One region of the Pseudoalteromonas sp. 20-MNA-CIBAN-0454 genome, then DNA from elsewhere that is predicted to be linked to it. Evidence: predicted binding sites of a transcription regulator. Region 1 holds the regulator's gene; the other holds the start of a gene.
The links. Region 1 encodes FliA, which starts transcription of late flagellar genes. Its sites were predicted from a motif close to CTAAAGNTNNNNNNNNNNNNGCCGATA; they were not measured.

Region 1 (14,143 bases):
TCAGTATAAGTATTTTGCAGTGTTTTATATGCCTCTAACGAGGCTTTCGTGCGCTTATCGTACATGGTGGCAATTATAGTATATTCATAGCTTTTAGCTTGAGATGTTTGCATTAACTGCATAGTACGCATCATTCTGTCGAGCCCCTTTAGCGCTAAAAACTCGGTTTGTACCGGCACTAAAATGCGTTCACTCGCAGCTAGCGCATTAACCATTAATACGCCAAGTACTGGGGGGCAATCGAGGATTGCATAGTCGTAATATTCGCTTATTTTTGCAAGCGCTTTTTTTAATATTAATCCCATGCCGGTTTTATTGCCCATACTTCTATCTAGGGTAGCAATAGCCATAGTGGCGGGTAATATATCTAAGTTTTCAATACTAGATGGACATAATGCTTGGAGTATTTCTTCGCTTTGCATGCTAGTTCCGCGTACAAAAATATCGTATACGCTAACCTCTAAATCCTCGGAATCAATGCCAAAGTAATAGGTTAATGAGGCATGAGGATCGGTATCAATCAATAATACGCGCTTACCTTGAGATGCTAAAATACCTGCAAGGCTAACCGCGGTTGTGGTTTTCCCTACTCCACCTTTTTGATTTGCTACAGTCCAAATCTTCACATTGCATCCTAATTACAGTTCATTTCGAGTCGATATACGAATACCGCCATGGGGTAAACGAATTATTTTTATTGTATTATCGTCAGAGGGTAATTCTGCTTCAGGCTCAGGTTTAACGACTACTTGTTGCGGCTCAACGCTTACTACTTCTGCTGTTGGTGGCAACCCATATTTAGATAGGGCAATAACTACTTTGCGATTTTCAGCACGCCCTTGCTTAGTATCGTTAGTGGCAAAAGGAGAATATTGACCATATCCCTCAATCGCCATTCGCGCTGAATTTATACCTAGGCTTTCAAGCTCAACTAAAACGGCTGTTGCACGCGCCACCGACAACTCCCAATTCGAGCGGTACATTTCATTACCTATGGTTTGGTTGTCAGTATAGCCGCGTACTCTAATATAGTTATCTACCGGAGCAATAATATCTTTAATTATTTTAACAACTTGCTTAGCTCGAACTTGCGCTACACTACTGCCACTTGAAAATAGCATGCCAGAACTAAGCTCAATGATCAGCCAATCTTGGCTGAGTTCTAAACTTGCTTCACCATCGCGTATTTCATCTATTAATGACGATTGCAGCTTAGCCAACAAACTATCGAGTGGTTTGCCAAGGTGTTTTTGCTCAATATTACTGGTATCGCTTTGTCCGTCCAGCAGCTTTGGCCCGTGTTCTTCTTTTAAAATACTTTCGCCGTAGAGCACTTCTTGCTCTGGGGTTACTCTGTCTGTCAATATTGCGTCGCCATTTACCCCAGTTCCTTGCTGCGAATGTTGACGGGCTGACTTATCAAATACATAACCAATCGAATCGGACAGCACTTGAAATTTCTCTTCTTTGTTAATTGCTATTGCGTACAAAACCACAAAAAAGGCAAACATAATCGTCATATAATCAGCATAAGACACCAGCCAACGTTCTGTGTGTTGACTTTTAGTAGTGGTGTTGCGCAAGCGACGACGTAACATAATAGCTGCTACTCAACCACGACATTTGGGCGGTCAACCCGATAGGCTTCAAGCTTTAATTCAATACTTACTGGGCTTTCGCCTTGGCTTATTGCAATTACGCCCTCGGCAAGCATTTCGTGATAAAGCATTTTTTGCTCAACCCGTTGCTTTAACTTATTAGCCATAGGTAAAAATAATAAATTAGCTAAACCCACGCCATAAATAGTTGCTATAAAGGCAGTGGCAACACCGGCTCCAAGCTTTTGCGGATCTGTAATAAACGACATTGCCTGAATAAGACCAAGCACGGCCCCTAAAATACCTATGGTCGGACTATAACCGCCCATAGCTTCATAAACACGACTTGCCTCTAGCAGACGTTCGCGCTCTAACAGTAAATCTATTTCTAACGTATCGCGCAGTTTTTGATCTGAGCAACCATCAACTAATAATCCAAGCCCTTTTGCAGCATAGGCATCTGGGTGGGTAAGCGCTTCGTTTTCAAGGGCTAAATAACCTTCTTGACGTGCTTTATGTGACCATCCTTTTACTTGCTCTATGGCATCTTCAATATTGTATTTAGGCGATACAAAAACCCAGTGCGTAATTTCTAGCATCTTTTTAAAAGTACTGGCTGATGTTTGTAACATTACAGCACCCAATGTGCCGCCCAGTACAATGATCAACGCAGGTCCGTTAAATAATGCCGATACCACACCGCCCTCTAACGAGTAACCTATTGCAATGGCGCCTAAGCCAATAAGTAAACCTAGTACGGAAAGCTTATCCACAGCCCACCTCTGTCTTTAAACGTATTGCTACTTCATCTAATGGCAGACTTTCGCTCGCTAAACCAGCATTAGCAATTGCTTGTGGCATACCATAAACAACACAACTTTTTTCATCTTGTGCCCAAATGGTTGCCCCTGATTGTTTAAGCATGCGAGCGCCTTCACGCCCATCTGCGCCCATACCAGTTAATACTATAGCTAATACATCACCTTGATACGCTTTAGCGGCACTGGCGAAGGTTACATCAACGCTTGGTTTGTAACTAATGCGCTCGCTGTTATCTTCAAAAACTCGTAGTGTTCTACTTGCCCCACGACCATCAATCATCATTTGCTGGCCACCCGGTGCTAAGTAAGCCACACCTGCTTGCAGTCGATCTCCTTGCTGCGCTTCTTTTACCTGAATTTTACACAAACTATTTAAGCGTGCCGCAAAAGCCGGAGTAAACGCAGCAGGCATATGCTGAATTAATAATATAGGGTGCGGAAAGTTAGCAGGAAGCTGAGTTAATATAGTTTGCAGCGCAACAGGTCCACCGGTTGATGTGCCAATTGCAACTAGTTGATAGTGCTTGCCACTCGCGCGCTTTGTTACTATTGCACTGCGACTAGTTACTGGCGAATTATTAAAGCTTCGCTCTGGTTGTACTACTGTTGTTGCTGTTTTATTTGTTTGTGCAAACCTTGCTGCTAATGCGCTTGGCGCTGAAGTAGGTGTAAATAAAGGTTTGTTTATACTGGAGGGTCTAGGGCTAGCAACACGTCTAATACGTTGGCGGCCAATTTCTTTTACTTTGCTTTGCAGCAGCTTAATGGCATCTTCGTTATTGCGAGCAATGTCTTCAAATTTTTTCGGTAAAAAATCCATAGCACCAGCATCAAGTGCATCTAAAGTTGCAGTTGCACCGGAGCGAGTTAACGAAGAAAACATTAAAATTGGCGTCGGGTTACTGGCCATAATTTCTTTTACAGCACTTATACCATCCAACACCGGCATTTCTACATCCATAGTGATCATATCAGGACGTAAACTAGCTGCTTTTTCTACAGCATCTCGGCCATTTACGGCAAAGCCAATTACTTCAATCTCGCTATCTAATTCAAGAATCTCACTCACTCGACGGCGAAAAAAGCTCGAATCATCAACAACTAAAACTTTAACGGCCATTTTGCTCTCTTATTTTTATTATGTAGACGTATAAAGTATACGTCTACTTTATTATTTACCTGCGTAGTGTTTTAACATACTCGGTACATCTAATATAAGTGCAATACCACCATCCGAAGTAATAGTGGCACCTGCCATTCCAGGCGTACCTTGTAATAAAGCGTCTAACGGCTTAATAACCACTTCTTCTTGACCAATTAACGAATCAACCACAAAGCCAACTTGTTGTGTACCTATTTGCACAATAACCACATGCCCTTGCGCTTTACGGCTTGTACGATCGGCACCTTTCACTAGCCAATGCTCTAAATAAAATAAAGGCACTGCTTTTTTACGAACAATAATAGTTAACTGACCATCAACCACATTCGTTTTAGTAAGGTCTAAGTTAAATATTTCACTTACTCCTGCCAATGGTAGTGCAAATGTTTGCTCACTCACTACCACCATTAAGGTAGGTAAAATAGCCAAAGTTAACGGTACTTTAATTTCAAGTATAGTGCCCACACCTAGTTCTGACTCTATGCTAACCGAGCCATTTAACTGGGTGATTTTAGTTTTAACCACATCCATGCCAACACCACGACCAGAAATATCAGATATTGCTTCTTTGGTAGAAAACCCTGGCGCAAATATCAGATTGTAAGCTTCGGTGTTAGACAAACGGCTTGCTTGCTCTTGATCAAGCACACCTTTTTTAATTGCTATTTGTTTTAGTTTTTCAGCATCCATACCTGCGCCATCATCTTTAATGGTAAGCAAAATATGATCCCCCTGCTGCGAAGCAGAAAGCGTAACGGTACCTGTTCTCGGTTTACCCGCAGCTTCACGATCATCTGGCATTTCTATACCATGATCAACCGAGTTACGTACTAAATGCACTAATGGATCGGCCAGTGCCTCAACTAGGTTTTTATCTAAATCGGTTTCTTCGCCAACCAGCAATAAATTAATATCTTTATTTAAGGTACGTGCTAAGTCGCGAACAACACGCGGAAAACGGCCAAATACTTTTTTGATTGGCTGCATTCGCGTTTTCATTACCGCGCCTTGCAAATCAGCTGTAACAACATCTAAGTTAGATATTGCTTTACTCATAGATTCACTTTCTGAACTGGTGGCTAGACTCACTAAACGATTACGTACTAATACAAGCTCGCCCACCATATTCATAATTTGATCAAGGCGTTTAGTATCAACCCTTACTGTTGTTTCAGCTTGTGCAGGCGGCGCTTTTTTAGCAACTGGCGCAGCGGTATTGGTATTAGCACTTGCTGCTACAACAGCCGCTTGTGGCTGCTTAACTTTATCAACTGCTACTGGTGAGGCTTTAACTACAGCTGCTTTAGGAGCCGTAACTTTATTTACAGGTGCAGGTGTTGCCGCGCTTTCTTTAGATTTTGGCGCCGCTCCCTTGCCATGCAGCTCATCTAGTAAAGCTTCAAACTCATCGTCACTTATTTCATCATCGTTAGTGCTAGCAGCCGGACTTTGAGCTGCTTGAGGTTTTGGAGTTTTATTTACCGCACCAAAACTTCCCACCCCGTGAAGCTCATCTAATAAGCTATCAAATTCATCGTCGGTAATATCGCCACTTAAGTCGCTGCTATTACTTAATGACTCTTTTATTGCAGGGCCTTTACCTTTGCCATGAAGTTCATCAAGTAAGTTTTCAAATTCATCTTCGCTAATTTCATCAATATGCGCATCGTTTGCTGTAGCGTTTGTTGCTGCACTGGGTGCATCAAACAACTCATCAAATGCAAAAGGGTCATCATCTAAATTAGCATCTTGCGTTATTACTGGCGCAATAGTGTCACCACCAAGCTCTTCTTCTGTGGGCGGTAAACCTAATTTATGTAATATTTCGAGTAACTGAGGATCGGCAGGCTCTGGTTGCTCACGATTTTTAATCGTAGCAAACATTTCGTTAATAGTATCAAGTGCTTGAAGTATAACATCCATTAGCTCAGAGTTAACTGTTCGCACTTTTTGGCGCAGTAAGTCAAACACGTTTTCTGCGCCATGGCAGGCATCTACCAGCTCTGACATCGCTAAAAAGCCCGCGCCACCTTTAACAGTGTGAAAGCCTCTAAAAATAGCGTTCAATAATTCAGTATCTTCTGGGTTATTTTCCAGTTCAACTAATTGTTCAGATAAAAGCTCAAGGATTTCTCCAGCTTCAACTAAAAAATCTTGTAATATATCTTCATCGACTTCAAAGCTCATGCAGTTACTCTCCTATTAGAAGCCCAAACTTGATAAAAGATCATCAACTTCGTCTTGATCAGATACAACATCATCACGCGATTCTTTATCAATAATAGGGCCTTCTGGGCCTGCTAATGCTTGTGCGGCAATCGAGTTTTCTGTTTTTTGTTGCTCTTGGTTATCGTTTTCATCTTGTGCTGCAAACGCAGTTAACAGATGAATTAAACTTTCTTCAACTTCGCGTACCAGCTCAATAACACGGCGAATTACTTGTCCGGTTAAATCCTGATAATCTTGAGCCATTAACACATTAGTCATTAATACTTGCAACTCATCGGTTTTAAGATGCGAGCTGTTCATAAATTTATCAATGCTATGACACAATGTTTTAAATTCACCAAGTTCAAGATCGCGGCTCATTAACCGATCCCAGGTTGGCTTGATATGCGAAATATCATCAGCTAATTGCTGGGCTAAAGGCAGGCTCGCTTCAACCGCATCCATGGTTTTGTTGGCGGCGTTTTCTGTCATTTCTATGACATAGTTAAGTCGCTTTTTAGCATCCGGAATGGCATCAGTGGTTAAATCTGTTATGCGGGTGTCAAGCTCAAAACCCTTTAAAGACTCGTGCAACTGGCGCGTTAATTTACCTACTTCTGCAAACAAATATGATTGTTCTTGAGAGGCAGTTTCTAAAATTAACTGATCAGCTTTATGTTGCTCACCGTTTTCTAAAAAAGTGACCAGCTGACGTGCTTGCTCTAAAGTAATCTGAGGCGCAGCAGGTGCTGACATAAGCCTCTCCCCTTATTAACCTAAGCGTTCGAACACTTTTTCTAATTTAGTTTTTAATGTACCCGCAGTAAATGGCTTAACAATATAACCATTAACACCTGCTTGGGCTGCTGCAATAATTTGCTCTTTCTTAGCTTCTGCAGTAACCATTAAAACCGGAAGATGCTTTAATTTGTCATCTGCGCGTATTGCTCTTAACAAGTCAATACCTTGCATGCCCGGCATATTCCAATCTGTTACTACAAAGTCAAATGATTGATTTTGCAACATAGGTAAAGCAGTTGAGCCATCATCTGCTTCTAAAACATTGGTAAACCCTAAATCACGCAATAGGTTTTTAATAATACGTCTCATCGTTGAAAAGTCATCAACAACAAGAATTTTTATGTTTTTATCCAAAACATCCTCCAGTGAGGCCTAAACCTGTATTTACTTACTTCTAATTTATCCAGTCATTGATTTTTGCTTTTAGCTTAATCATCGCCTGACCATGTATCTGACTTACACGCGACTCACTTACATCGAGTATCTGTCCAATTTCTTTTAAATTCATTTCATCGTTATAGTACAACGAAAGCACCATTGCATCTCGCTCTGGTAGGGATTTAATTGCACTTAATAAAGATTCATTAAACCTTTCATTTTTAACATTATTAAAGGGTTTGTCTAGTGCTAAATCGTGCCCAACAGGTGTTATAACATCCTCATCAATACCTAAATCTTCTATTCCCAAGATTTTACTGGAATTAACATCGGTTAAAATATGATGATATTGCTCTAGTGTAATTTCAAGCTTTTGGGCAACTTCACTGTCTGTAGGTTCACGATTCAGGCTGCTTTCTAATGCTGAAATAGCTTCTATAACCTGGCGGCTTTTACGATGTACTGAGCGAGGAGCCCAGTCTCCACGGCGCATTTCATCAAGCATAGCGCCCCGAATACGAATACCCGCAAAGGTTTCAAAACTAGCGCCTTTAGTGGCATCAAAGTTTTTTGACGCCTCTATTAATCCTATCATTCCTGATTGAATTAAATCATCAAGTTGTACACTAGGGGGTAAACGAGCAATTAAATGACATGCTACTTTTTTTACTAATGAGGCGTGCTTTTCAACAATCATATTTAAATTTTGTGTTGATTCATATCCCATAGCTCTATTCACCAATGTAGTCATAGTTAGCCGTTAACGAGTTTCTCAATGAAAAATTCTAAATGACCCGAAGGCTGGTTCGGTATTGGCCACTTTGTTATTCTTGTTGCTAATGTTTTAAAGGCAAGTGCAGCTGGAGAACTAGGAAACAGTTCAACAATTACTTTTTGACGACGTGTTGCTTTGCGCATATTTTCATCATAAGGAACGGTTGCAACCAGCTCCATTGATATATCTAAAAATCGGTCTGTAACCTTTGATAGCTTTGCAAATAACTCTTGCCCTTCGCGTAATGAACGCACCATGTTGGCAACAATTTTAAATTTATACACGCCATGTTCGCGGCTTAATACTTTGATCAGTGCATAGGCATCGGTTATTGAAGTTGGCTCGTCACATACCACAACCAAAACATCTTGTGCAGCGCGAGAAAAACTCAGCACCATATCCGATATACCGGCAGCGGTATCAACAACTAATATATCAAAATCAGTATTGAGTTCGCTAAAAGCACGAATAAGCCCAGCATGTTCTGCAGGCGACAACTCAACCATACTTTGTGAACCCGACGTCGCTGGTACTATTTTGATCCCAGCGGGGCCTTCTACTAGTATTTCATCAAGCTCACATTCGCCAGATAACACATGCGATAAATTACGCTCAACACGTAGTCCAAGCATTACATCACAATTGGCTAAACCCAAATCGGCATCAAGCACTAACACTCTATTGCCTTGCTGACCTAAAGCGATCGCAGTATTTAACGATACATTTGTTTTTCCAACGCCACCTTTACCGCCAGTGACGGCGATAACCTTAACGCCGTTATTATTATTTTTGCTCATTTTACGCAGGCCGCTTGCTTGATCTAATACTGTGTTAATCATACATCTCTACTGTGCTCGACGCCACTGATTGGTGTCGTGAATGTTGTACTTTTGTTCTCTTTAAATATAATTGCTCAGCTTTTTTCACTAGTTTTTCTGCATTTGCAACTCGAATATCTTCAGGTACTCGTTGACCATTAGTAAGATACCCTATTGGCAGGCGATTTTGAATCGCAATACTAATTATCTCGCCTAAACTTAATGATTCGTCGAGTTTAGTGAAAATACAACCGCTTAACTGTACTTTTTTAAAGTGTCTTACGGTTTCTTGTAACACATTTATTTGCGCAGTGGCACTTAATACTAAGTAATTACGAATATCCACACGCTGATTACGCATTAAGGTATTTAGCTGCTCAGTTAAACGTAAATCACGTTGGCTCATACCTGCGGTATCTATAAGTACTAAGCGCTTGTTACGTAAATGATATAACACTTCAGCCAGTTCGTTCGCATCTTTAACTTGTTTAACCCCACAGCCTATAATACGGCCATATGTTGCAAGCTGCTCGTAAGCACCAATTCTGTAAGTATCGGTAGTAATTAGCGCTACTTTATCAGCACCATATTTTTGTGCACCTAATGCCGCGAGCTTAGCCACTGTAGTGGTTTTACCCACACCGGTTGGGCCAACTAATGCGTAAACACCACCTTGGCGCAAAATTTCGTTATTCGTGGTTTGCATCTGATCTTCAACCATAGTTAACAGCGCTTTCCAGCCCTGCTGACGCGGAACATCTTCAGGTACAAAACAAGCCATTTGCTCAGCAACTTCTTTATCGATTCCCATGCCTACTAAGCGGTCAATCATGCATGCGCGCGTTGGGTCACGGCGCGCCATATCTTGCTGCATTAAACCCGACACTTGGTGCTCTAATAACTGGCGAATTGCGTTCATTTCTTCACGCATTGTGCTCATTGCTTCACTTTCGGTATTTTTAGTCGTGTGTGTTTGCGCAACTGGCGTGTCTAATTCATCAAAATCACGGTCTAGGTCATCAAAACCTAAGCTGTCAGCTTGCGTTTGTGGGCGTGCTTGCGCGGCTTCTTCACGCGCAAACATATTTGTAGGGCGTTGTTTAGCGACCGGCTCTTGATAATGCTCTGAGGTATCTATACCTGATTGCGAAAACATTGAAGCCAATTCTGCTGAACGTGGACGCGGCGACTGGCGCTCTAATAATGCTTGTAAGCTGTCGGCTACTTTTGCTTGTGGCTCAGGTCTAGCACGCTGTGGCTCTGGTTTTACAAAGTTATGCATGCTTTGCGAGTGGGCAGAATGTGCCGTACGCTGCTGCAGCGGCACACTTTGTTGTGGCGCGGCGGCTTTAGGGGCTGCTTTGTCATAATCAACCGCTGCGACAATTTCTACGCCGTTTGCGAGTTTTTTATTAGACATAATAACCGCATCAACACCTAGCTCATCTTTAACTTCTTTAAGTGCTGTGCGCATATCTTTAGCAAAAAAACGTTTAATCTTCATGGTTCAACCCCTTTAAAATCTTATTGTTGGCCTACTGAGCTAACAATCTTGATCTGCCTTTCGTCTGGTATCTCTTGATAAGACATCACTCGCAATCCTGGAATGGTGTACTTAACAAAACGAGATAACACAGTGCGTAACATTCCTGACGTTAACAGTATTGAAGGTTCACCGGCCATTTCTTGATTTTGATGCGCTTCGTTTAATGACACTTGAAGTCGCTCTGCAAGTCCTGGCTCTATTCCGGCACCTTCGTCGCCTGCATTTTGTAATGACTGATGCAACATCTGTTCCAACTCAGGCGCCAAGGTTATGACAGGGATTTCTGAAGACATGCCCACTGCATCTTGAACTATTAATCGACGCAGTGAAATACGTACCGCAGCGGTTAAAACATCTGGATCTTGGCTACGCGGGCCATACTCTACAAGGGTTTGTACTATTGAGCGCATATCGCGAATAGCTACACCTTCGTTTAATAAATTTTGTAAAACTTTAACTATGGTAGTTAATGGCAATACATCAGGCACCAAGCCTTCTACTAACCTTGGGTGACTTTTTGCTAGCATATCTAATAGATTTTGTACTTCTTCGTGGCCTAATAATAACGCCGCATTATTGGTGAGTAATTGGCTAATATGAGTGGCAACCACAGTCGCCGAATCAACCACGGTATAACCAAGCGATTGCGCTTCATCTTTTTGATCAGGCTTGATCCACACCGCATCCAAACCAAAAGCCGGATCTTTAGTTTCAATCCCTTTTATAGGACCAAATACTTGCCCCGGATTAATTGCCAATTCGTCGCCGTGTTTTAGTTCGCCTTCGCCACTTGATACGCCCATTAAGGTAATTCGGTATGCATTTGGGTCTAGCTCTAAGTTGTCGCGTATATGTACCGGGGGCACTAAAAAGCCTAATTCTTGAGAGAGCTTTTTACGCACGCCTTTAATACGGTTTAGCAATTCACCACCTTGGGATTGATCAACCAATGGAATAAGTCGGTAACCTACCTCTAAACCAATTACATCAACTTGCTGCACATCGTCCCAGCCTAACTCTTTTTGTTCTTGCTTATTGGCAATGCCTGTACCTACTGCGCTGCCATTAGCGGTTTCCTCAGCAAGTGCTGCTGCCGCTTTTAATTTATTTTGTTGAGTGTAGTAAGCTAAATAACCTAATAGTGCGCCCAAGCTTAAAAACGCTACGTGCGGCATACCAGGTACTAAGCCCATAATAATTAAAATGCCTGAAGCAATAAATAACGACTTTTCGTTACCGAGTTGTTTCTTAAATTGATCGCCCATGTTGTGCGACTCATTTTGACGCGTTACAACAATAGCAGTACCAATAGAGAGTAATAATGAAGGGAGTTGCGCAACCAAACCATCACCTATGGTGAGCAAGGTATAAATTTCCATGGCATTGCCAAAGCTTAAATCGTGTTGGATCATGCCAACAAATAAGCCACCAACAATATTAATAATTAATATAACAATACCGGCAATAGCATCGCCTTTTACAAATTTACTGGCACCATCCATAGAACCATAAAAGTCGGCTTCGCGGGTTACTTCTTCGCGGCGCTCTCGGGCTTGCTCAGCGCTAATAAAACCGGCATTCATGTCAGCATCAATTGCCATTTGTTTACCCGGCATAGCGTCTAGGGTAAAACGCGCCGACACTTCAGAAATACGCCCAGCACCTTTAGTAATTACCACAAAGTTTATGATGATCAAGATTAAAAACACCACTAAACCTACTGCATAGTTACCACCAATAACCACAGAGCCAAAGGCTTCAATTACTTTACCGGCAGCATCACCACCATTGTGGCCCTCAAGTAATACTACTCGGGTGCTGGCAACGTTAAGTGCCAAACGCATAATAGTGGCGATTAGTAACACAGCCGGAAACATACCAAACTCAAGTGGTTTCATGGTGTATACAGTTACCAGTAACACCACCAAAGCAAGGGCAATATTAAAAGAAAATAATATATCAAGCAGGAACGGAGGAAGAGGTAAAATGACCATACCCAGCGCAGCAAGTACCATTAATGGTGTACCTACGCCTTTGGCATACTCTTTTTTATCTTTGTTAAGTTGTTGTAATACCGCTTTAAATCCCATAACCCTACAATTTCAAAAAATTGACACTACTTTGAAATTGCAATAACTATTCCAAGTTATAGGTTATTTAAATTAATACTGATAATCGTCAGGAATAGGCAGTTTTTTATTAAGTTTGGTGGGGCGTTTTCCGCGCCCTTTATTAAAGCGCTTAAGCTGAAACACATAAGCTAATACTTGCGCAACTGCGGTAAATAACTGATCCGGAATTTGCTCTCCCACTTCTGCAGTATGATAAAGCGCTCGAGTAAGCGACGGCGATTCTAAAATAGGCACTTCATTACCAATCGCTATTTTACGAATTTGCATTGCCATTTCATCAATTCCTTTGGCAACTACTATAGGTGCTCCGGCGCGTTCGGTGTCGTACTTTAAAGCCACAGAGTAATGGGTAGGGTTAGTTACAATAACATCGGCATCGGGCACATCTTGCATCATACGTTTTTGCGACATTTGCCGCTGGGTTTGCCTTATGCGCGCTTTTATTTGCGGGTCACCCTCTGAGTTTTTATACTCGTCTTTTACTTCTTGAAGGGTCATTTTAAGTTGTTTATTGTGATTATAACTTTGAAATGGCGCATCAATCGCAGCAATAATAATTAAGGTACAAGACAAGCCTAAAAACATCCAAGCCAATATTTCTAAGGCATGAATAATATTACCTGGGGCGCTTTCTACACTTAAGTGCAGTATTTCATCAAAAAAGGTATTAATTAAAAACACTGCAAAACTGGCAACTAAACCAAATTTTAACAGCGACTTTAACAGCTCCACCCCAGCTTGGGGGCCAAACATACGTTTAAAGCCTTTAGCGGGCGACATTTTACTAGCTTTAGGCGCAGCAGCTTGCCAACTAAAATTAAAGCCACCTAACATGGTGTTACCAATAAAAGCAGCTAATACAATAATAAATACAAACATTGCCATAGGGAACATCAGCGCATCGGCCACTTCGCCCCATACGGCAAACATTTTGGTGGTGTCGTAGGTTTCGTTACGGTTAAGGCTAAGCATTCTACCCATTACGTTATACAAACCTTTACCAATTTCGGGGCCGTACATGAGCAACGAAATAGCCGAAAAGATAAGCACAAACATAGTGCCCAACTCTTTGGATCGCGCTATTTGGCCTTTCTTTTTGGCATCCTCTACTTTTTTGGATGTGGGTTCTTCGGTTTTTTCTTGTCCAGAATCTTCAGACACAATAACCTCCTAAGGCGAGCAGCCCACTAATGAGCACATTAACTCGACCATTTTTAGCCACTGAAACTCAAACTGCGATACAAAGTTACCTAAGGTCGCCCAAATAATGATAAGCCCAGCAACTAAAGTAAACGGAAAACCAATAGAAAAAATATTAAGCTGCGGCGCGGCGCGGGTCATAATGCCAAACGACATATTAATTACCAGCATAGCGGTAAGCGGTGCAAGTGATAGCACCAGCGCTGTAGTAAACATCCAGCCGCCCCAAGTTACTATGTCCCAGTAATGATCCACCGACCACCAATTACCGTCAATAGGCAGCACTTCAAAGCTATGTATCACCATTTGAATCATCATTAGGTGACCATTAAATACAAAAAATAATAAGGTCGCTAAAATAAGATAAAACTGCCCTACTGCAGGCACACTTAAACCATTAGAGGGGTCAACCACAGAGGCAAAACCAAGACCCGTTTGCATAGCCAATATTTGCCCAGCTAACACAAAGGTATTTAACAATAAGGTAGATGCAAAGCCAATCGCAATGCCTATTAGCATTTGCTGAATAACCACTAAAATCATTTCAAACGAAAACAAATTAGTAAAGGTAGCAGGCGGCAGCATAGGCACAGCAACAAAGGTAACAACAATTGCTAAGCCCATTTTTATACGTGTGGGTACGTTTTTAGCGCCAAGGCCAGCCATTACCATAATCATTGAGCTAATACGCACTAATGGCAGTA
Region 2 (16,097 bases), on a different contig from region 1:
ATCCGGCGCTGGTGGATAAAAAATCAACTGCTGCTATTGAGCTTTTCGATAACGAAGTAAAAGCACAGGTTGCCCATCAACAAGGGCTGCGCCGATTAGTATTATTAAATGTGCCTTCACCAATAAAGTATTTGCAGCAAAACTTACCAAATAAGGCTAAGCTTGGATTGTATTTTAATCCTTTTGGTAAAATAGCCGATTTAATTGATGACTGCATTGCCGCCGGTGTTGATAGCTTATTATTAAAGTACGGTGACATTCGCACCAGCGACGCGTTTGAAAATGTAAAAGAGCATATACGTGGTGAGCTTGGTGACGCTGTAGTTGAAATTGCCACGCAAGTAGAGCAAGTGTTAAGTATAGCCCATGCCTTACATAAAAAAATGAAAGGACGGGTAGATTTAACCATGATCACTGCGCATGGAGATATTAAATCGCAATTAGAGTCTCTTGTTTTTAAAGGCTTTGTAAGCCAACATGGGGCAACTAAGCTAAGTGACTTAATCCGTTATTTAAAAGCGATTCAAAAACGTTTAGAAAAGTTACCCATAGATCCAAATCGCGATAGATTATGTGTACTTGAGCTTGATAAAGTGGCTCAAGAGTATAAAAAGCAAGCAAACAAAACCCCTAAAGGGATGCCAATTCCAAAAGAGGTAGAAGCTATCTTTTGGATGCAGCAAGAGTTGAGAGTGTCTTTATTTGCACAGACCTTGGGTACTCCGTATCCAATTTCGGCAAAACGTGTGTTAAATGCAATAAAAGAAATAGAGTAAAAGGTGTATCTACTATTAAGCTTAAGTACTTAATAGTAGAACTTATTTTTTGTTTTGAGAAGGAAACGACATAGCCATGTCCTCATCAATAGAACATAAAGTACAACAACAACTACTAGTGGTAGATGACGAGTATTTTAATTATGAAATACTCAAAGCAGCACTTAGCGCAAAGTTTGATGTTAATTATGCCGATTCTGGAACAAGCTGTTTAGCCTCTGCTATTGCTAATCCGCCCGATATTATTTTACTTGATGTATGTATGCCAGGGCTGGATGGTTACGATACGTGTAGAATGCTTAAACATACACCTGAGACAAAAAACATCCCTATTGTTATGGTGTCAGGGCTGGAGTCACCGCTTGAAAAGCAAGCTGGGTTTGACGCGGGCTGTGATGCTTATGTTGTTAAGCCGTTTTCTGTACCACTGTTGTTAGAGCAAATTAATAAAATAGTATAGGAAAAATTATGTTTACAGATGATAAGCGAAATTTTCGACGTATGCAGATCAATACACCAGCAAAGCTAACCACAATAGAGCCGATTGCTGGCTTAAATTATAATGCAGAATGTGTAGATTTGAGTGCAACTGGGTTGTCGTTGCATTTAGATGAGTTACTTGAGCCAAACACTATTTTATTGGTACATATAGACTCAACTCATCCGAGTATTGCGCCTTTAGACGCAACGGCTAAGGTGATACGCGCCAGCAAAGAAGATGACGGTACAATAACTGCCGGACTTGAGATAATACAGTTTAATTAGCTTAGGTAGCGTGGTTATTGCCCATATAAATAGGTAATAACTACGTATAAATACTAGGGTCTGTTGATCTTTCAAGGTTGAATTTGCAGCAGTGTGTTTGGTATTTAGGCAAGGCAGAGCCTATGTGGTGTGGTTATTCCCCATAAATAGGCGATAACGTAGCATCAATGCCAAACAGGCACTGCCCGAAGGGTTCTGCCTAGGGGCGATTGACTCTTTGTTGCCTACATGGATGTAGGTAAGGGGCGTGAGCAGGACGCGGAAGCTTTGCTCGGTTTTTACTTAGCCCACTAGGTTACAAACCTCGCGCCGTGATTAAATCGCCCCTAGTTTGAACAAATTTCAATCCGCAAAGGTCAACAGACCCTAATCAAGCCTAGGCGTTAGTAAACCTTACAAATTAAGCCTTTTAAGTAAAAACCTTCAGGGTAACTACCCGCAATAGGGTGATCGGCGGCTTGGTTTAAACGCTCCATAATAAGTAAGTCTTTACCAGCATCAAGGGCTGCATCAGCCACCACTTTTTGAAACAAGTTTTGCTCCATTAAGCCCGAACACGAGAAGGTTAATAAGGTGCCACCTGGTTTTAATATTTGCATAGCAATCATGTTTATGTCTTTATAGCCACGACACGCACCAGTAAGTTGTGCTTTGTTGTCGGCAAACTTTGGCGGATCCATTACTATAGTGTCAAACAATACACCGTCTTCGCGGTATTGACGCAGTAACTTAAATACATCTTGTTTGACAAAATCAACCTTATCTAAATCAAGGTTGTTATGCTCAACATTGCGCTTAGCTGTATCGAGGGCTGGCTGCGATACATCCACATTAGTTACGTGTTTACAGCCGCCACGTAGGGCATACAACGAAAATGTACCCGTGTAGCTAAAGCAGTTTAATACGGTTTTGTCTTTAGAAAAGCGTTCAAGTGCAGCGCGGCTATCGCGTTGATCTAAATAAAAGCCGGTTTTATGGCCATCAATAATATCAACTTCAATTTTAAAGCCATTTTCTGCAATGAGTACTGGGGCAGTTGGTTCATTGCCCCATAATGCCCCTTTAATTGGCTCAAGGCCTTCTTTGGTACGCACTTCTACGTCTGAGCGCTCGTAAATGCTCATACCAGGGAATATAGCCATTAACGCGCCAACAATTTCACCTTTATGACGCTCAGCACCCGCGCTAAGTAATTGACACACTAATACGTTGTCAAACTTATCTATGGTAACGCCGGGTAAAAAATCTGATTCTGCGGCGCAGAGTCTAAAGCCAGTTAAACCACCTTCTTCAATTACTTGGCTACGGGCTTCTAGTGCACGACGTAGGCGGCGTTCAAAAAAGTGTTGATCAATAACTTCTTTTTCGTCAAAGCTCCAAACACGGGCACGAATTTGTGAATGTGGGCTATAAGCTGCTGTTGCTAAAAATTTACCTTCACTGTCGTGAATAGTAACTGTGTCACCTAGGCCTGGTTTACCTTTAATTTTTTTGATGGCTTTGGAAAATAACCAAGGGTGTTTTCTTTTTAATGATTTATCGCGGCCAGCTTGCAGGTAAACGGCAGATGTCATAAAGCTTCTCAGTAGTAATAAATAAGCGCTGTATTTTAGTCAAGGCAAGGGCAACATACAATGAATGTTTTGCATGGAGCCCATAAATCGCGGTAAAGTATGGCTAATTCAATATGTTAATTAGGTATTTGGAACACGTTGTGACAGACATAATGTTAAGCCCTGAGCTGCAGCAGCTCAATTTACAGTGCAGAGCCTTTATTACCACACTAATTCATGCCGATGTGGCGCATGATATAACCCATATTGAACGCGTAGTTCGGGTTGCTATTAAATTGTGCGATGCAGAGCAAGCTAATATGAAGGTAGTGCTCCCGGCTGCATGGTTACACGACTGTGTAGCCGTGGCCAAAAACCATCCAGATAGGGCTAAAGCCTCTACTATGGCCGCCGATAAAGCGATTGCTTTTTTAGCTTCTATTAATTACGACGCGCAATTATTTACTCAAATTCATCATGCAATAGCGGCGCATAGCTTTAGCGCCAATATTAAAGTGAACTCAGTAGAAGCACAAATAGTGCAAGACGCAGACAGAATGGATGCACTAGGCGCGATTGGTATAAGCCGCTGCATGAAAGTAGGTGGCTCAATAAGTCGATTACTATATAACCCGGATGACCCATTTTGCCTACAACGCGAAGCAGATGATAAAAAATACACGCTTGATCATTTTTTTATTAAGTTATTACACATAGCTCAAAGCATGAATACTCCCTCGGCTAAGGCCGAAGCACTAAGACGTACTGAGTATATGCATGACTTTTTAGAGCAACTAAAGTCTGAAATAGGAGAGCAGCGTGAGTATACCTAAGCTAGCTGGGATTGATCATTGTCATTTAAATGTGGATGATTTAGCGCAAGCGGTTAAATGGTATGAGCGTGTTTTAGGCTTTAGTGTGGTTGAAGCGCTCGCCTTTTGGAATGAAGATGGCAAAGGGCCATTAACCCTTGAAGATGCAAATGCTACCACGCGTTTAGCGTTATTTACTGCACAGGGACGTAGTAAAGGCATTGCTTTTTTAGCCACTGGGGAGCAATTTATTGCATGGCTTGAGCATTTTGAACACCTAAATATTAAAACAGTATTAGCTGATCACGGCGTTACGTTTTCAATTTATTTTAAAGATAACAGCGGAAATAGCCATGAAATTACCTCTCATGACTATACGCAGATTAAAACTGTGTATCCGCAGGTATTATTAGGCTCGCATACAGCCAAAAAGAGCTAAATTAAAATCGCTCCTGATGAGCATTTTTTATGGCAATAATATCGTCAATTTTGCCAATAAATAGCTCAACCAATTGCGGGTCGAAGTGTTTACCGGCTTGTTGTTGCATATGTTCTATAGTTTGCTCTATGCTCCAAGGCTCTTTATAGGGGCGTTTTGAGGTAAGTGCATCAAATACATCGGCAATGGCAACAATACGGCCTTCCAGCGATATGGCTTCTCCTTTTAGGCCATTGGGGTAGCCAGTACCATCCCACTTTTCATGATGTTCAATTGCCAGCACATGCGCCAGTTGTAATAGTGGCGATGATGAATTTGCTAAAATTTGTGCACCAATTAAAGCGTGCTCTTTCATGTGGGTAAACTCATCGGCAGTTAACTTTCCGGGTTTTAGCAAAATGGCATCCGGAATACCTATTTTACCTACATCGTGCATAGGGGCTGCTTGGCGTAATAATTCGGCGTGTTGCTCATCCATACCCAGCGCCAATGCAAGTACTTTGCTGTATTGACTCATACGTATAATATGCTCACCGGTATCGGTGTCTTTATATTCTGCAGCACGACCTAAACGCTGTACTAAATCGACATGAGCTTGTTTTAGCTGCTCAGCTTGCACTAACGACAGGTGAGTTTTAACACGTGCCCGTACAATAGCAGGGCTAATGGGTTTGGTTATATAGTCTACAGCGCCTAGTTCAAAACCTTTAAATTCATCACTTTCATCACTTAGCGCAGTAACAAAAATAATAGGGATATGCGATGTTGCAGGGTTAGCTTTAACAATTTGGCATACTTCAAAGCCATTCATATCAGGCATCATAATATCGAGTAAAATTAGCTTTGGTAGTTCTTTTTCAAGTAATGCTATAGCGGCAGCGCCCGATTTAGCAAACGACATTCTATATTGATTACCAAGCACCTCGCGCATTACTTTTAAGTTTGCAGGCTCGTCGTCAACAATTAATATGCGGGGCTTATCTAGAATAAAATCCATTAATTAATTCTCCTTTAGGGTTAACTTTTTAAGTAAATTTGCTAATTTAACTTGCGCGTTATCAAAGTCGAATTCATCAAAGGCACTGGCTATTTCATCTATATCTACTTGTACTGATGCTATACATTTACGTTGTAACTGATCGAGAAGATCATCATTAAGTTCGGCATTTTGTGCATCAGCATAGAGTTCTTGGCAAATTTCTATTAGCTCAGCTGTTGATAACGGCTCAGCATTGTCGATAAGTTTGGCGGGCTCTTTACATATAGTGCTTGCTAATAATTGGCCGATAAGCGCCAATTCAGTTTTTATATCTGCCAAAACGCTGGTTAGCGCAGCTTCATCGTCTGCGTTCTCTAAACGCGTTAACAGTGTCATTAAGGTTAATAACCCTAAATTACCAGCCACGCCTTTTAAAGTGTGAATAAGCGTATAAACACTTTTAATATCGCTTAGTTGCAGCTTAAATAAGCTTATAAATTGCTTTTCGTTGGTATTAACAAATTTAGTAATTTCGGTAAGCTGTTTACATTTAGAGCCCCACAAAGCTAACCCTTTTTCAAAATCTATGTGCTTGGCATCGGGGTCGGTTTGCGCAATTAATGTTTCTTTTGCTAAGCCAAGTCCAAGCACCAGTGCTATTTCTTGATTCAGTTGGTTGATATCAACCGGCTTATTAGCAAACCCATTCATGCCTGCATTTTTAGCGGTTAGTTTATCTTGCTGTAACACGCTGGCTGTTAATGCAATAATAGGCGTAAATTTTATTTGTTTTAGTTGCTCCAATGTACGAATTTTAATGGTGGCCTCAATACCGTCACATTCAGGCATGTGAATGTCCATTAAAATGACATCAAAGTCTTGCTGATTAAACGCCTCAATGGCTTCTAAACCATTACTTGCAGTGGTTACTGTGTGTTGATCTCGCGAAAGTAATATAGAAAGTAGCTCTGTATTTTGTTCTATATCATCAACCACTAATATTCTAAGCGGAGGTAGTTCGGTATGTAGGCCTTCAAAATAATCTATTTTATTTTCATCACCAACAGTAAAAGGTAATGAGAAGTAAAAGCAGCTGCCTTTATCAACTTCACTCACTAAATCAATTGAGCCATGCATAAGCTCTACTAATTGTTTACTTATTGTTGTGCCTAAACCTGTGCCACCAAATCGACGTGTGGTCGTGCCATCGGCTTGCACAAAAGGCTGAAAAACCGCTTTAATACGATCTTTAGCAATACCAATGCCTGTATCTTGTACTTCAAAAAATAGGTGATTATTTTGTGTGGTACTTACGGTAACAGTAACAGCGCCTTGCTCAGTAAATTTAATAGCGTTACCAATAAGGTTTGTAAGTATTTGCCTAAGGCGGTCGGGATCACCGTAGTATGCGGTGCTAACTGATTTATTAATATTAAGCGTTAAATTAAGGTTTTTCTTTTTAGCTTCTAACCAAAAAGTTGAAATAATACTGTCGATAACGGGCTTTAAATTAAAATGCACAGGCTCAATGGTTAGCTTTCCTCGTTCTAACTTTGCAGAGTCGAGAATCTCATTAAGCAGCCGCAGCAAAGAGCGTGCTGCGCTATTAACCGTAACAAGGTGCTTTTGCTGCTCTTTACTTAGCGGTGTATCCATTAGCAGATCGCTAAAGCCAATAATTGCATTCATAGGGGTGCGTATTTCATGGCTCATATTTGCCATAAAAGATTGCTTAGCATTGGCAGCTTCTTCTGCTTGCAGTTTAGCGTGCTCTAATTTTGCTTCATACTCTTTGCGCTCAGTAATATCAACAAGTACACCATCAATCCACTGTGCAACATCGGTATTATTAAAGTCAAAACTACCTTTCTCTAATACCCATACAGTTGCGCCGTTGCGATGGCGAATTCTATATTCAACAGAGTATTGACGCTTTTCGGTAACGGCATTAGTGAGCGTGGTAATAATCATTTGTTGATCAGACTTTAAAATCAGGTCTGTAAACTCAATGTGTTGCTCAATAAATTCATCTGGTGTATAGCCAGTTAAATCCAATATACTTGGGCTAACAAATAGCATGGTGTAGTTAGTATCGAATTTACATCTAAAGGCAACGCCTGGCATATTTTGCATTAATGAGCGATATTTTTGCTCATTTTCAACAACCGTTTTTTGTAGCGCTCGTTGCTGCGTTAAGTCAGTAATAAAGCCAACATACAAAGGCGGTTGCCCAGTTTGCGTCACTTGTCCAATACCAAGGCGCACAGGGATCAAATGGTTATCTTTATGTTTAGCAAAAGTATCGCGGTTTATGCCTATAATAGCGCTTAGATCAAGAGTCATATCACCAGATGATGACGCATTGTTTAGAGCGTTATTATCATTTAAAAGAATCTGTACACTTTTACCTTGTAACTCATGTTCTCGCCAACCTAAAATCTTACTTGCTGCTTCATTAAAGCTTAAAATAATACCTTGATGATCAATAGTCACAATGCCATCTATTGCTGTTTCTAATATAGCGTTTAACCGCGACTCGTCGGCTGACTTTTCTTCAAGTAGCAGTTTATAGCGTACCATGCCATTAATTACAGCAACCAAGCTGGTTATTGCAACAGTTGCAGTGGCAACCGCAATTGCAACAAATGTAAGCCCAGCAGACGCATTTTCGTCTGCGTAAATTAGTGGGGAAGTTGCTACAAAACGGGTTGCTGCCATACCCATATAATGCATCCCAGTAACGGCAAAGCCTAATATAACGGCGCTGATTGAACGAGTTTGTAACTGTGTTAACCGAGGGAAAATTCTTTCAAGGTTAAAGTGGCTATATAAAGCTATAAAGGATAGGGCAACGGCCACTAAAATAGACAACCCAAACATAACTGGGTCATACCGTAGCATAGGCGCAAGCTCCATCGCTGCCATACCACTGTAATGCATAGTGCCAATACCTGAGCCTAATAATACCGAGCAAACAGCTAATACTTTAAAGTTACCATTACTTTTTACCAGTATAGATACAGCGTATTGGCACGCTAAAAATGCCGGTATAAAAGAGAGTAAGGTAATAGTTGGGTTATATTTAATGTTAGTACACAAAGAAAAAGCCAACATACCAATAAAATGCATGCTCCAAATACCCGCAGAAAAAACAGCTGCAGCGGTTACAGTAGCTAAACGTTGATAGCTTGGGAAAGTAGTTTTTTTAGCTAAATCAATGAGTTTTGTAGTAAAAAAAGCGGCAAATATGACTATTAAAACTGAAAGAGAAACCAAAAGGGGATCGTAAACCCCGTTTATAATTAAACTAGGATCTTGGTCAGTAATAAAGAAAGCTGATAACATGGCGGCTCTAAATAGGCATTTTAATCGTGTAGTTTAATAGAATTAATTAATTAATAAACCGTTAATTTTATGATTGCTTATTAAGCTATAAATAAACAACACGGCATTAACTAACCATTAGACGAAAAGTAGCCCCTAGCTAGTATAGTGTGAGAGATTAATTTGTTTGCCTACCAACTAAAAAAAAGTACCCGACGAAAGACCGTTGCTATTAAAGTGCATAATCAAAATGTGACGGTATATGCCCCCCATCACGTACAAAAAAAAGTGCTCGATAACTGGTTATTAGAAAAAAAATCATGGGTTGAGGCGCAGCTGCAAAAACAGCTTACTTTGGTTGATACAAAACAGTATCCACTTAAGGACAAAAAGATCTGGGTTTTTTCAGAAGCAATTAATTTAACGTTTCAGCAAGGCAATACCTCTACAGTGGAGCGCCAACAAGATGGCCTGCTTATTACCGTTTCTGCTCGTGTTAAGCATCAGCAGCAAAAGTACCAATTACTTTTAGAGGCGTATTTAAAAGAGCAGTTAACCGCATACATTGAAATGCGACTTAATGACTTTTGCACGCTGATGCAAGAAGCGCTGCCTAACGATTTAAATATTGCAGTTTATAAACGCAAATGGGGAAGTTGTAATAGTAAAAGGGCGTTAACATTTAACTTATTATTGATTGGTGCACCACATAGCATTATTGATTATGTAATAGTGCATGAGCTGGCGCATTTACGACATTTAAATCATAGCAAAGCATTTTGGCAGCGCGTAGCACAATTTTGTCCCGACTATAAAGCAAGTACGTTATGGCTAAAACAATATGGTATGAGTTTACAATGGGTATTTTAATGTTTTACTAAGAAAAAACACGGAGATTACTAACAAGGAATGTAGTAACTATATAAGTAGAAAATAAGTAGAAAAGTGGTGGAGGGAGCTGGATTCGAACCAGCGAAGGCTGAGCCGTCAGATTTACAGTCTGATCCCTTTGGCCGCTCGGGAACCCCTCCACACTAATTTTGTTACATTTGGCCCCACTTAACTTAGCGGTAAGAAAAGTGGTGGAGGGAGCTGGATTCGAACCAGCGAAGGCTGAGCCGTCAGATTTACAGTCTGATCCCTTTGGCCGCTCGGGAACCCCTCCAATGCAACGGCGCTGATAATAGCAAACATCGTATTTAAGTAAAGAAAAAAGCTAAAGAAAAATGAAATAAAGCCGATAAATAGGTATTACTTACTTCAATCGGCTAAAGTCTATGCAAATCGGTGATTTGTTAATCACAGAGAGTCAGCTCAACACTCGACTTAATAAAAGTGTGCATGAAAAGCGCCGAGGAGAGTTTGCGCTTTTACTCGCTATGCTATCTCATGATGCACTCGATTTTAGCCAATTCCATTTACCAAAAACAGAAATTGAAGATTCAACTGTTGGCGAAGATACCCTTCGCAAACAAATAGGAGCAGGTCCAAAGCAACTTTTAGCGCCAGATAAGTTTGATATCTTGATAGGGCAGTTTAACGCCTCACTATTAATGCAAGCAGGGGAACGCGCTGGAATGAGCGATATTAAATTAAATCACTGTTTAAACCCTGAACCATTGTTTATAAGAGATGATGTAAGCCATATTCCGCTTCAGGTGCGTGATAATTGTGAATTAGCAGTGCGCAGGCGTATAAATAACACACAAACGCAACTATCTAACCCGCAACTCGATGCTGCTGCCTTTTACGAAAGCCTAAATAATGATGCGCTTCACCACCCATTACATTTAGTAAGCGCTTAATTATAAAGCGTACGCTGTAACTGCTTTGATATTGCAATAACCAATTATATTAATAGAACTTGGCAAACGATTGCGTCATCACTCTAACTATTAAATTACTTGTCTGTAATATAAAGCCGCTAACTCTCTACACTTAAGCGCATTTTAGCGATACTTTATTTTATTAATGGATTAATAATTGATTTAATATAAAAAAAGCATCCAAAAATTAAATGCAATTGCTATAATAGGCTCAAATGGTATGACATTAAATGCCGTTATCATTAAACCAAGGTAATTAGGAACGTAATGAAGAAAATATTCACGCTAAATCACGAGAAAATCAAATATCCTCGTATGGTTGACGCCGCAAAGCATGAAGTGAAAAAATATTTGAAAAGAGAGCGTAATAAAACTCTACCACTCGATGCTGATTACTGGGCGTTTGATTGTAAGTTTGGTAATACCGCTGAAGATGCACAAGTAGTGCACGTTGCAGAGCTTAGTAATCATATAAGCGAAATAGAAAAGCAAAGCTTAACTTCTTTTTATGTAGAAATATTAGCGCGCCCAGCTCAACGTCAACAACCAGATTTGGATGACGACGAATAAGACGCTTATAAAGTAATTTGCGTAATTTTTAAAATGGGCCTATTGGCCCATTTTTTGTTTGTACGTTTATACAAACGCGATTTAAAACTTGAGCACTCAAGTGCAAGCTGTTTATAAGCAGTGCTTACTCTTCGTATTTCCCTGAAAATTATGGCTGGTGACTTTCTAAAACAATTAATAACAACTCAGTATCGCCATTTTTATATTTAGGCGTTGGTTGTAAGTTTGATTAAAAAGCCTTAACTTTATTACATTTGCATAACATAAGGCTGTATTATACTGTGATAGTTGATAATTATAGAAAACAGTAGTATTTATGCCATTAAATTATGCCGATAGCGATTTAAAACTTAGCCTTAAAGCCTCAAAAGTCCTCATTGTAGATGATCAGTTACTCAGCTTAATTGTACTGAAAAAAATACTATCAAAGCACTTTATTGTTAATACCGCCAACAGCGGTGAAGAAGCAGTTGAAATATGTAAATCAAATACTCCCGATATCGTACTGCTTGATATTTCAATGGACGGCATATGCGGTATAGAAACCTGTTTAAAACTTAAAACGACGACACAAACCCAAGATATTCCCGTTATATTTGTTACCTCCTTTGAAAATCAAGAAGAGGACTGCTGGGAAGCGGGCGCGGTAGACTTTATTCAAAAACCGATTAACCCAGAAACCTTATGCAGAAGAGTAAGAGCGCACTTAACTATTAAGCTGCAACATGACTTATTAAGCCAAAAAGTGTTTCTTGATGACTTAACTAAAGTATTTAACCGTCGTTATTTTGATACTCATATTAATAAAATACAATTGAGTGCATTAAGAGAGAATGCAGAATATGCTTTATTACTTATGGATATTGATTACTTTAAGCAATACAACGATATTTATGGACACGTAGAAGGCGACGCTGTTTTACACTTAGTTGCTCAAACAATTGCCAACAGCCTACAAAGGCCAAGCGATTTTGTTGCCCGATATGGCGGCGAAGAATTTGTGGTTGTGCTACCGCATACCAACGAGGAAGGCGCTCGCTGTGTTGCTGAAAAAATTAAAAATAACATATCCGGCTTGGGTGTTTTACATAAGTACTCAGAGTTTGAATTTGTCACTATAAGTATAGGTGGGGCTACGTTATTGCAATCAGACGAAGGCAGCATAGATATTTTGCAACGCGCAGATAAAAAAATGTACGCCGCTAAAGCACAAGGGCGAAATAAGGTGTGCTTTTAAAGCGCACTGTACCAAAATATGCAGTAGAGCAGTTATTAACGCAGTCCTATAGGTATGTAAATTGCCAATAGTTGCTCAAAAGAAAAGTTTAATTTTAGCCATACACCGCTTCATAACAGCGATTACTAGGTATGGCTATTTGTATTTAAGGTTTAGTTGCCTGCAATTACCTACTTTACTCACCGCACAGTTAGTTGCAGTTTGTTATATGCTATGACACTTTTTATATTTTTTGCCACTTTGGCAAGGACAGTTATCATTTCTGCTTATTTTAATATCGGCTACCGGAAATAGTGTGCCATCAAGGTAGCGCCACTGCCCATCTTGTTTAATAAACAACGATTTTTCGTGCAACTCACAATACAGGTTTTGGTAAAAGTAATTTACTTTAAATGTTACAAACCCTTCGCTTGCATCGTGCTCAGTGTCGATAACGGTTAGCTTTATAAAGCGGCAGCTATCTGCAAAGTCTTTAATCTCTTTTACAGGGTTTTCTGCCTGCTTTTCACTTGCATAAGTTTGATAAACATAAGTTGCATTTTTAAGTACATATGCACTGTAGCGAGCACGCATAAGTTGCTCAGGTGTTTCAGCTATTTTTGATGCTAAATGAAGTGGTTCACAGCAGTCAGCATAGTTTTGCTGGCTGCCACAAAAGCAAGGAGAAGTCGTTAATGAGGTCATAATACTAATATAAAGAGTTTAAAACACGAGTTTAACAAGCTTATTGAGTCAGTGGTATCTCAAGGTTGTGAGTATTTTTAGTAAAACAGTAAAGCTTAGTATTTGTAGTGCTTAAATTTAATGATAGCTGTGTCAGCTGTTGATCATTAATAATATCAGTCCAGGTAATAACCGCAGCAAAGTTTCCGTTGTGCAGCGCCGAGCTAAGTACATACTCTAAGTTTACTAAATGTTTTTGCCTGATCACCAGTAATTTGCTGGTGTCAATGGAGCATGAATCAAGCAAGGCTTTACTCGGTACATGGTCAGGGGCAATCAGCAGTGTCCATGCATTTAAGCTGTTGTATTGGTGTAATACTTTAAGCAATTCAAAGGTTGCTGAAATTTCATCTTCAATTTGAATTAAATTTACACAATCACTTTTATCGTCTTGCTGATAACTTTTAACGGTTCTTACGGTAATAGGCTGTAACATAAATTTCTCACTCACTGGGTTTTTATACAGTACCCATATACAGTAGTTTATACAGTGTTATGGTGCAAGTGTTTTTTTGCTAATTATTTGTACAGTCATTCAGTTTTAAATTTTTACACGGATAAAAAAACAAAAATAACTATTAAAAACAGAGCGTTAATATTTTAGGTATATATTTATATTTTTTATTAAAGTTATGCGGCGAATAGCACCTATACAGTACTTTATGCTCTATTATTTACGTTAAAGTAAAGCTGATTGCTCAGCATATAAGCACGGTAATTATTATTTTTAAAACCTGAAGTACATACGTATTACCGTGTCATATTTATTATTTCAGCTACTTCAATAACTTAATGCATAACAAGGTAAAATGTCCGGTATTTCGCTATTTTTATGCTAAAATCTCGCCACTTTTTACTACCTTAAGTTTGTTATGCTCGAAGCCTTATTTAAAATCCGCGCAAATGATTCCTCAGTACAACGTGAATGTGTTGCCGGTATGACTACTTTTATTACTATGGTTTATATTGTTTTTGTTAATCCAGCAATGCTTGCCCAAGCAGGAATGGATCAAGGCGCTGCGTTTGTAGCTACATGTATTGCAGCTGCAATAGGCTGTTTTATTATGGGCCTATGGGCCAATTATCCGTTAGCGTTAGCGCCGGGTATGGGATTAAATGCTTTTTTTACCTATGGCGTTGTTTTAGGAATGGGCTATACCTGGGAAGCGGCATTAGGTGCTGTGTTTATGTCGGGTTGTATATTTTTATTTTTAAGTTTATTTAAAGTACGAGAGTGGATTATTAATGCCATTCCACTGGTGCTAAAACAAGCAATAGCGACCGGTATTGGTGCTTTTTTGGCGCTAATTGCGCTTAAAAGTGCAGGGATCATAGTATCTAGCCCTGCAACCTTAGTGCAGCTAGGTGATATTACTGCACCTGGGCCATTACTTGCTATTTTAAGTTTTTTTGTGATTGCGGCATTGTTATATCGCGATTTTAAAAGTGGTGTGTTAATTAGTATTTTACTGGTAACAGGTATTGCTTTGGCTTTTGGTTTGGTTGAATATCAGGGGGTTATGTCTATGCCGCCGTCAATTTTACCAACCTTTATGCAACTTGATTTTAGTGCGGCATTTGAGCTTTCAATGTTGAGTGTTATTTTTGCATTTTTATTTGTAGATTTATTTGATACCTCAGGCACCCTGGTTGCAGTCACGCAAAAAGCAGGGCTTGCAGATGAAAAAGGCAATATGCCACGTTTAGGGCGCGCTCTTAGCGCTGATAGCACTGCCACTATTGCTGGTGCAATGCTTGGTACATCTACTACTACATCTTACATAGAGTCGGTGGCTGGCGTTTCTGTAGGCGGACGCACAGGCTTAACAGCCGTTGTTGTGGGTATTTGTTTTTTATTGATGATGTTTTTTGCGCCACTAGCGCAAATGGTGCCAGCGTATGCCACTGCCGGTGCTATTTTATATGTTTCGGTACTTATGCTACAAAACTTAAAGTTTGTAAACTGGGACGACATGACAGATGCCATTCCTGTTAGTGTGGTGTTATTAATGACCCCGCTGACATTTTCTATTGCTCACGGTATAGCGCTTGGGTTTATTTCATACACTGCGGTTAAGGTATTATGCGGTAAAAAGGATCAAGTAAGTATTAGTGTGTGGATTTTAACGGCATTGTTTATTGTTAAGTTTGCATTTTTATCTTAAAAAACTTATTTATCTATCAATAAAAAAAGCCCATACAATTTTGTATGGGCTTTTTTTATAAATTATAGTACTAATTTACCATTTCTTTTTCGGAGCAAACAATATGTCTAGGTCATCTTGCTCTTGTTCAGTTTTCTTTTTAAGTGCATCGGCATTCGATGCTCTTAACTCAACACTAATAGCTTCTAAGTAGCCTTCTACTTCTTGATATTTAGCAGTTACATATGGATCGCTATACGATACCGCACTGAGTGAGGCATGGGCTTTTTCAAAATATTGTCTAGCTGAACCTACCATACCTGCAGAGCGCGCCGATAAACCACGTTTAATTTGGCTTTCAATATTTATTTGTAACTGCAGTTTTTCCATTCGTTTGTCTTCGATTACAAATAGTTGGCTATCGAGGTTACCTTTATTGTGCTCAGAGCGTAGAATAATACGTAATTTTTTTATGCCCTGTATTAGCGATACCAGTTGTTTATCGTTACTTGGCAGTGAAAGCGATTCGCTATTGCTTCCTTGAACTGGGTTATTCAAACGCTCTTTCGCTTCATTTAAACGGTTTTTTAATATTTTAGAACCAGGTGAAAGCGATACCATGGTACTAAGCGCATCATGATTACGACGCTGTAAAACACGTAGTGTGTTATCTGAAAACGGGATATTAGCGTTATTCATTAACGCTTCCTCGGTTTCCTCAATGATAGCTTTTTGTTTGGTTAGTTCTTTACGGCGATCAGCTTCTTGTTTTTCTTTATGCTGTTGCACCGCACTTACCCAAAGCGCAATCACAATAAGAGCAACAATGAGTATAATTATAATAGAGACGATCATGTTACAGTTCTCGGGTTCTAAACCTAATTGCTCAATCTTACATTAAATATATAAGAACAGGAAAACTTTGCGCTAATTAACTATAAAAGCAGGC

Region 2: a site for FliA is predicted at 9,865-9,891, ahead of AAEZ22_RS00850 (VC2046/SO_2500 family protein). Genes of this name have one in related genera too.

Annotation. Positions count from the first base shown of each region.
Region 1 covers NZ_JBEOOB010000015.1:53,276-67,418, forward strand. Annotated here, with positions in the region: gene AAEZ22_RS09295 (ParA family protein) at 1-626, opposite strand, end outside; gene AAEZ22_RS09300 (flagellar motor protein MotB) at 639-1,598, opposite strand; gene AAEZ22_RS09305 (flagellar motor protein) at 1,607-2,371, opposite strand; gene AAEZ22_RS09310 (protein-glutamate methylesterase/protein-glutamine glutaminase) at 2,364-3,539, opposite strand; gene AAEZ22_RS09315 (chemotaxis protein CheA) at 3,591-5,768, opposite strand; gene AAEZ22_RS09320 (protein phosphatase CheZ) at 5,784-6,545, opposite strand; gene cheY (chemotaxis response regulator CheY) at 6,561-6,944, opposite strand; gene AAEZ22_RS09330 (RNA polymerase sigma factor FliA) at 6,985-7,695, opposite strand; gene AAEZ22_RS09335 (MinD/ParA family ATP-binding protein) at 7,722-8,582, opposite strand; gene flhF (flagellar biosynthesis GTPase FlhF) at 8,575-10,065, opposite strand; gene flhA (flagellar biosynthesis protein FlhA) at 10,086-12,197, opposite strand; gene flhB (flagellar biosynthesis protein FlhB) at 12,270-13,400, opposite strand; gene fliR (flagellar biosynthetic protein FliR) at 13,410-14,143, opposite strand, start outside.
Region 2 covers NZ_JBEOOB010000001.1:174,487-190,583, reverse strand. Annotated here, with positions in the region: gene hrpA (ATP-dependent RNA helicase HrpA) at 1-776, shown strand, start outside; gene AAEZ22_RS00900 (response regulator) at 853-1,236, shown strand; gene AAEZ22_RS00895 (PilZ domain-containing protein) at 1,245-1,541, shown strand; gene AAEZ22_RS00890 (class I SAM-dependent methyltransferase) at 1,925-3,115, opposite strand; gene AAEZ22_RS00885 (HD domain-containing protein) at 3,268-3,927, shown strand; gene AAEZ22_RS00880 (VOC family protein) at 3,914-4,345, shown strand; gene AAEZ22_RS00875 (response regulator) at 4,347-5,342, opposite strand; gene AAEZ22_RS00870 (MHYT domain-containing protein) at 5,346-8,669, opposite strand; gene AAEZ22_RS00865 (M48 family metallopeptidase) at 8,832-9,518, shown strand; tRNA gene AAEZ22_RS00860 (tRNA-Tyr) at 9,595-9,679, opposite strand; tRNA gene AAEZ22_RS00855 (tRNA-Tyr) at 9,729-9,813, opposite strand; gene AAEZ22_RS00850 (VC2046/SO_2500 family protein) at 9,926-10,453, shown strand; gene AAEZ22_RS00845 (DUF6172 family protein) at 10,742-11,044, shown strand; gene AAEZ22_RS00840 (GGDEF domain-containing response regulator) at 11,361-12,281, shown strand; gene AAEZ22_RS00835 (YchJ family protein) at 12,486-12,965, opposite strand; gene AAEZ22_RS00830 (SulA-like leucine-rich domain-containing protein) at 13,006-13,440, opposite strand; gene AAEZ22_RS00825 (NCS2 family permease) at 13,877-15,169, shown strand; gene AAEZ22_RS00820 (hypothetical protein) at 15,245-16,003, opposite strand.